Regions from separate parts of the Candidatus Synechococcus calcipolaris G9 genome, predicted to be linked through region 2. Evidence: predicted binding sites of a transcription regulator. Region 2 holds the regulator's gene; the other holds the start of a gene.
What was found. Region 2 encodes NtcA, which controls nitrogen genes in cyanobacteria. Its sites were predicted from a motif close to GTANCNNNNGNTAC; they were not measured.

Region 1 (4,013 bases), 330 kb from region 2:
CCTAGGCATTCCCAGTGATTTATTTACCCCCGTGTTTGCGATCGCCCGGGTGGCGGGTTGGTTAGCCCACTGGAAAGAACAATTGGAAGCCAATCGCATCTATCGTCCCACCCAAATTTACGCGGGCAATCATGGTCAAACCTATGTGCCCATTGATCAACGCTAAGGTTGACCTTGTCTCGAAAAAGGGGACAGTGAAATTAAGCGGAAATGGGTGAAATTAGGTAGGACAAACGCTTTTTTTGAATTGACGCACATTTAAAATCCCTGTACCCTTGAAGCTTATAAATCCTGTTGTGCCTAAATTTTGTGTATGATCGCTTCATCTTCCCTTTCCCCCGCCGAGTCTTTAACAACAACTAAACCCAAGGATGCAAAGTTGCGACGGCAGGCCTTTCGCTGGGTTCGAGTCGGCTTAGGTCTTAGCTTAATTGGATTGGCTATTTATACCCTTTGGTGGCAGCGGCGCAATGTGGTGAGTCGGGTGGGCTATATTAATGCCACCGTGATCAATCTTTATGCCCCCATCCCGGGAACCTTAACCCTCATGGATTTGCAGCCCGGCTTAGGGGTGATGGAAGGCCAAACCATTGGTCAGATTGAAAATATCCGCAATCCAGAGCTAGAAACCGATCGCCAAAATTTAGAAAATCGCCTCAGTTTGGCCCGAACCCAACGCCAAGGGATCGCCCGTAAAATTGCCAGCCGCGAAAATCAGCAGTCGGTGTTACTGGCCCAGGCCAATAGTCAACTGGCCCTAGAGGTTAGATACCATCAAGAAGCCGCCAATCGTACCCTCAAGGAACTGCGTCAAGCCCAAGAAAACCTCGCCTTTGCCGAAATTGATGCGGAACGGTATGCCAGTTTAGTGGAATCGGGGGCCGTATCCCGCCAGTTGGCAGAAGGGGCCGCCTCTAAGGCTAAAGAAGCCCAGGAATTTGTGGCCAGTAAGCAAGCGGAACTCCAACAACAGCAGACCGCCCTTGCCGCCTCCCGGGAAGGATTGCAACTTAGCTCCGCCCGCACCTTTAGTTTTCCCGATATTCGTCTTTTGGATTTGCAAACAGAAATTATCGACCTGGAACTAGAGTTGCAGGAGGCAGAGGTTCTGATAAAAGAACTGGAACTGGAAATCGAAAATATTGATGCTCAAATTGCCCTGCAACAGTATGCCCCGATAAATATCCCCGTGATGAGTGTGATTTGGTCGATCGCCAATAAATCGGGCCCCCTAGGGATTGCCCTAGCCGCTGGTGATCCGATTGTCAAGGTGATTGATTGTCAAGATAGTTGGGTGTCAGCCCTCGTATCTGAGCGGGATAGTAGCCGTTTAGAGATGGGTCAGCCCACCAGTATTCGCCTCTTAGATGGCAGTAATCGTTCATTTTCGGGGCAGGTTCGTTCTATTCGTGGCGGCCCCGGGAAAGTAGTTGCTGGGGAAGATGTGGCCGTACCGCCGCCGGATCTGGTGCGAAATGAGTTAGAAGTTCAGGTTAGTTTTAATCAAGTTCCTGAAGAATTAACCGCCGAAAGTTTTTGTGGTGTGGGCAAGAGTGTGGAGGTGATATTTGAATAAATTTAGCCTGGGTTCCCTTGTAATTGCTATTTCAGTAGGTGGTGGCAGCCTTAGGTTCTAGTTTCGTAGTGATTGATACACATCTTTTTAAGCTGATTTTGTGATGATGGCTCAAGACGCTTAAGAGGTAAGATATAGTGCCCCGTCATCATCGTTCCCCCATGTATTCTCCCCTACGCTTTTTATCTCAACCGCCGCGATTGCGAACGATCGCCGGGTTAGCGGCTATTATTTTGTTGATGTCGGGAACGGCAGTACTTGCTCAAGAGGCCCCGGCTCAAGATATATCCGAGGACTTACAGGTTGCCCTCAACACCCTATGGGTTCTCTATGCCGGAGCCTTGGTATTCTTTATGAATGCGGGCTTTTGTATGCTGGAAACGGGATTTTGCCGCTCCAAGAATGCCGTCAATCTCCTCTCCAAAAACCTGATTGTCTTTGCCCTATCCTCCATTGCTTTTTGGATCCTCGGGTTTGCCATCATGTTTGGGGATGGGAATGGATTTTTGGGCTACAGTGGCTTTTTCCTGGCGGGTGCTGACAATAGCCCTGCCACCGACGATAACTATGTGGGTGTCTATACCTCCATTAGTTGGGCGGCTGTGCCCCTTGCGGCCAAGTTTTTCTTTCAGCTCGTATTTGCCGGAACCGCTGCCACCATTGTTTCTGGGGCCGTGGCCGAGCGGATTAAGTTTTATGCGTTTTTCCTTTTTAGCTTGTGTTTGATTGGTATTTCCTATCCGATGACGGGGCATTGGGTCTGGGGTGGGGGCTGGTTAGCTGAGTTAGGTTTTTGGGATTTTGCCGGCTCAACGGTGGTGCATTCCGTCGGTGGCTGGGCGGCGTTAATGGGGGCGGCCTTATTAGGGCCCCGGATGGGACGCTTTATGGAAGATGGCTCGGCGATGGCGATTCCTGGCCATAACTTTGCGATCGCCACCCTCGGTTGTTTGATTCTTTGGCTGGGATGGTTTGGTTTTAATCCTGGCTCCACCATGGAAGCGGATCCGATGGCGATCGCCCACATTACGCTGACGACCAATATGGCTGCCGCTTTTGGTGCGGTGACGGCAACGGTGGTTTCCACCCTCTATTTCACCAAACCCGATCTCTCCATGATTATCAATGGTGTTCTGGCGGGTCTCGTGGCGATTACGGCCCCCTGTGCCTACGTTAGTGTCGAAAGTTCCGTCCTCATTGGGGCGATCGCCGGGGTGATTATTGTTTTCTCTGTCATCTTTGTTGATGGTCTCAAAATTGATGACCCCGTGGGGGCCATTTCGGTTCACCTTGTCAATGGTGTTTGGGGCACCCTGGCGGTGGGTTTGTTTGCCGATGGCCCCGGTCGATTCTACGGTGAAGGGGCCGGCCCCTTGCGGGGGTTACTTCTCGGCGGTGGCATTGAGCAACTCTGGTATCAAATCGTGGGTATTTTAGCCATTGGTGGCTTTACGGTACTGTTTAGTACCATTGTTTGGATTGTCCTAAATTCCACCATCGGTATTCGTGTTTCCCCAGAGGAAGAGGTGGAAGGCCTAGATTTAGGGGAACATGGCATGGAAGCCTACTCCGGCTTTATGTTCCGGGATGAGGTTAAGGGCTTTGTGGATATTCTGAAGCGGATGACCACAGGGCGTTAAAGTTAGGCCTTGATTGACGACTGCCACGGCAAACCCCATGGCAAGCATTATGTGTGATCTTTTAAGTCACGCTTGTGAGCAGATGTATCTATCTAGGCGATCGCGATGTCCGTAAATATACAGATGTGCTGTGACAATAATCACAGGTATTCTCGAAATAGGAAGCAAGCGACGAATGTCCTAGATAGATGGTTCCTTACTCAGTCATCTTCCTAGGCTATGAAGTCAGGAGTTTATACATTGTGAAAACCCAAAAACTCGATTCCCTGCCGATGTCTTCACCCAAAAACCTGCCAACTTCCAGTACAACCCAAGAACGCCTTGAACCTAACAGTGTTGAGCCGCAGCGAGTACGGGTCAAGCGATCCGTGGCGGCAAATTTGGTTGTCGTGGCAGCCAGCATCGGGGTTTTAGCCTTTACGGCTGATTTTTTTCATCGTCATCTGACAGTGGTTCGCAGCCGGGATGCGGTGGTAAATGGTGTTCTCGTAACGCTGCGGGCCCCGGAAAATGGCACCATTGTTGATCTCATTACAAGAGTTGGCGATTTTATTGATCCCGAGGATGGCCCTTTAGCGGTCATTGAGAATGATCGTGCCAGTGAAGAAACCCCCCAAACCATTGAATCGGAGATCGCACGGCAACGGGGAGAACTTGCCGCAGCCCAGGCGAAACTACAACAGTTACAAGGGGTACTAGCCTCGGCCCAGGGAGATGCTGAAAATCAACGTAACCTTGAGATTATCGAAAGCAATCTCCAAGTGGCCGCCGCCCAAGCAGAATTACAATCAGCCCGG
Region 2 (4,013 bases):
TAATCCTAGCCCTAGGAAAAATACCGCCAGCACCGCCAGTCGTTGCCACCATCGCCGCCACGAGAGACCCGCACCCCCATACACCAGTGCCATTCCCCCCAGGGCGATCGCCAACACCGATAGGCGATCGATCGCCGCAATCACAAAAAGAAGCGGCAACAGACCCAAGACCTTACATTCAGGCTGCCAACGATGAAAAATCGACATACCATAGAACATATCGCCCCACAGGTTCCCCCATGCCATGATCAAGACAATTAGTTTATTTACCCTTTGGTTGGCATTCATGGGCTATGGTTTTTTCCTGGCTCCACCGGATCACCCCGATACCTTGGATCTGATTGGGCGACTGATCCGCGGCCCCTGGCAGGGCATTAACCCCCTAGTCATTGCCTTATTTAATCTGATGGGGATTTGGCCGTTCATTTATACGGCGGTTGTGCTAGTGGATGGCCGCGGACAAAAATTACCTGGGTGGCTCTTTGCCGCAGGTGGCTTTTTGTTGGGAGCCTTTGCCCTCATTCCCTACCTAGCCCTTCGTCGCCCTAATCCGACGTTTCAGGGCCCCCTAGACTGGGGATTGCGGATATGGGAATGGCGCGGTACGGGTATTCTGCTGCTACTGGCAACAGTTGGGTTGGTGGGCTATGGTGTCACCCAGGGCAATTGGGCTGATTTTTGGCATCAATGGCAGACCCGCCGCTTTATTCACCTAATGAGCATCGTATTTTTGTCTACTGACCCTACTATTTCCCTTACTTTTGGGGGATGATCTGGCTCGACGACAACCCAGCTTCCAGGGGCTAGGGGTCTTGGCCAGTTTCCCCCTTTTTGGCCCATTACTGTATCTATGTTTACGTCCTAGGCTCATTAACACCGATAAAGTGTATCATGAGATACAAAATACAGGGCCACAATCCGTTTAACTAAAACTCCAATGGCAAGAATCTGATTACAGAGTCTGAGCATACAGTAGATGCACCATGGCAGGGTTAGATGGATGCTCTTCCCTTGCCTTTACTAACAGTCATTTAACCTATGGCACAGGATAGTCAACCAATCTATGGTAACTACTAGCGATCAACCGCTGGCCGCCATTTTTCGGCAGATGGCCAGTGGGATGTTCCCGACCGCAACGGAAGTCTTTGACCGGGGTAAAACCATCTTTTTCCCGGGTGATCCGGCTGAGAAAGTGTACTTCTTACTGAAGGGTGCGGTGAAGTTATCGCGGGTCTACGAGGCAGGGGAAGAGATTACGGTTGCGCTTTTACGGGAAAATAGCGTCTTTGGGGTGTTGTCCCTGGCTACGGGAACTCGCTCCGATCGCTTTTACCATGCGGTTGCCTTTACGCCGACGGAATTGCTTTCCGTGCCCATTGAGCAGGTTGAAAAGGCCATGCACGAGGATCCCACCCTACCGATGCTGATGATTCAGGGTCTATCCTCCCGAATTTTACAAACGGAAATGATGATTGAAACCCTGGCCCATCGAGATATGGGGTCACGTCTCGTCAGCTTTTTACTGATTCTTTGCCGCGATTTTGGGATTCCGGGGGCAACTGGGGTCACGGTGGATTTGAAACTCTCCCACCAAGCGATCGCCGAGGCCATTGGTTCAACCCGTGTCACCGTTACCCGGCTGCTAGGGGAATTACGGGATCAAAATATGATTTCGATCCAGAAGAAAAAAATTACGGTTCATAACCCCTTGATGCTCAGTCAGCAGTTCACCTAAGGGTTAATCCAGACCAGGATTCAGGACAGAATTATGCCCTGATTACCCTTCTTTGAGATGGGAAACTTGTTTAGGGTGCGTTTCGTCCCTAGGTCAAGGTACGTTAGAGGTGGCCTGATTTTCTGAGCCTATGGAACCTACCTTTGCGATCGCCGCCCCGCGAATTTTATTGGTCATGACTGACTCGGCCCTCGCCCAGCAAATTGGCCAAGACCTACAACAGGCGGGGTATGACCCGGTAACGGCGGCAACGTTTGCGGACTGTCAGTTGGCCTGCCAGGAATGGCAACCGGCCCTAGTGATTGTGGACGACCTGGCCATGGAGCATCGCCCCGATAACGTGAGCGGCCTAGATCTGTGTCGTAAAATCCGTCAGGAAAAAATTACCTTACCACTCCTGTTAATCATGGAGAGCGATCGCCTAGAGGATCGGGTGAACTGTTTAGAAGCCGGAGCCGATGACTATCTCCTCAAGCCCTACCGCGATCAACAGTTTTTAGACATGGTTCAGCTTTACCTGAAACCAACGGCCCCAAGTGGGGAACAACTGCGATTTGAGACCCTGGTTCTGGATTTAGCCACGCGGCGGGCCGAGCGGAATGGTCGCTTGATAGATTTAACGATGAAGGAATACGAACTCCTGAAATTTTTAATGGAGCATCCCCGCCAAGTTCTTAGTCGAGACAAGATTTTAGAGAATGTCTGGGGCTATGACTTCCTGGGGGAGTCCAATGTCATTGAGGTTTATGTCCGTTATTTACGGCTAAAAATTGAACCCGATGGCGAAAAACGATTGATCCATACGGTGCGAGGGGTGGGGTATGTTCTCCGGGAAGCTTAAATTTAAGCAGGTTAAGCAGATTTACTCATTTTTTTTAGCCCTAGGGGTGGCATTGACGGTTATCGGCTGTCAAGCCCTTGAGCAACCTAGTCTAAATTCTCAAAATTCTAATGTGGCGATCGCTGGGGTTTCCCAAATTTTGCCGATTACGGCCCAGGCGATCATTGGCGAGACGGTTATTGATCTGGAAGTCGCCAAAACTCCTGCCCAGCAAGCCCTAGGATTGATGTATCGCAGTGAATTAGCGGATAATCGGGGGATGTTATTTCCCTTTGATCCGCCCCAATTGGTAAGCTTCTGGATGAAAAATTGCCTTATTTCCTTGGATCTGATTTTTATCTATGAGGGGGAAGTTATTGATATTGCTGAAAATGCCCCCCCCTGTTATGACGATCCCTGCCCCACCTACGGCCCGAATCAAATCATCGATCATGTGTTAGAACTGCGGGGTGGTCGGGCCGCTGAAATTAGCCTTGCCGTGGGCGATCGCCTCAAAATCAAGCCCCTTGAGCAATCCTAGGAACCTGTGGGATAAACCGGTCAACTATTCCTAACCCATTGCTATCCAACGATCCAAGGGTATTTCATCCGATAGGGTATGTCATCTAAGGATGCCAAGGATATCAGATATGTAGTGTTAGAGTAAGAGTATCTGTTAGTTTTTTTAGTAATCAATTAGTGCCATGGCCATCTCTGCAACTCTCTCCGTTGAAAAAGAAAAAGTTAAAAAACCTCCCTTCAAAATTCACGTCCTCGGCGATCGGGTACTGCGCCAGCCCGCTAAACGGATTAGCCAAGTCAATGACAGTATCCGCCAAACCGTACGGGATATGCTACAAACCATGTACAGTGCCGATGGCATTGGCCTGGCCGCCCCCCAGGTGGGGATTAATAAACAGCTTTTAGTCATTGATCTTCACCCCGATGAAGCCGCCAATCCGCCCCTGATTATGATCAACCCGGTGATCCGCGAAGCCAGTCCCTTGTTGGAATTGGGTCAAGAAGGCTGCTTGAGTATTCCTGGGGTCTTTTTGGATGTGAAGCGGCCGGAAATGATTGAGGTCAGCTACAAGGACGAGTGGGGCCGCCCCCAACTACTTTATGCCAGCGGCTTGCTATGCCGGGCCATCCAGCATGAAATTGACCACCTCACAGGGGTGATGTTTGTGGATCGGGTGGAAAATAAATTACTCCTGAATCAAGAATTATCGGAGCATGGTTTTTCCCGCAATGCCGTTCGCCCCGTGGCAGGTTGAGGTTCGGCGTGGTTGCTAAAAGTTATGTATTTTTAGGTGGGGCCTGCATTGCCTTTATTGCGACCGTGGGCTGCATCTTTGAGTTATCCTCTGGAGAGGCCCAACTGGGTTTTGGGGTGACATCGGCTATTTTAGCCCTGGCATTGCCCCTCGGTATTGGCCTATTTGTGGCCGCCGTTAG

Region 1: the regulator NtcA is predicted to act here: its motif matches at 1,642-1,655, upstream of L3556_RS09725 (ammonium transporter).

The regions. Positions count from the first base shown of each region.
Region 1 covers NZ_JAKKUT010000002.1:1,399,014-1,403,026, reverse strand. Annotated here, with positions in the region: gene L3556_RS09735 (citrate synthase) at 1-166, shown strand, start outside; gene L3556_RS09730 (HlyD family secretion protein) at 314-1,576, shown strand; gene L3556_RS09725 (ammonium transporter) at 1,738-3,216, shown strand; gene L3556_RS09720 (HlyD family secretion protein) at 3,459-4,013, shown strand, end outside.
Region 2 covers NZ_JAKKUT010000002.1:1,068,598-1,072,610, forward strand. Annotated here, with positions in the region: gene cbiQ (cobalt ECF transporter T component CbiQ) at 1-246, opposite strand, end outside; gene L3556_RS08065 (DUF2834 domain-containing protein) at 245-772, shown strand; gene ntcA (global nitrogen regulator NtcA) at 1,064-1,735, shown strand; gene nblR (response regulator transcription factor NblR) at 1,866-2,576, shown strand; gene L3556_RS08080 (DUF192 domain-containing protein) at 2,557-3,096, shown strand; gene def (peptide deformylase) at 3,266-3,832, shown strand; gene L3556_RS08090 (hypothetical protein) at 3,841-4,013, shown strand, end outside.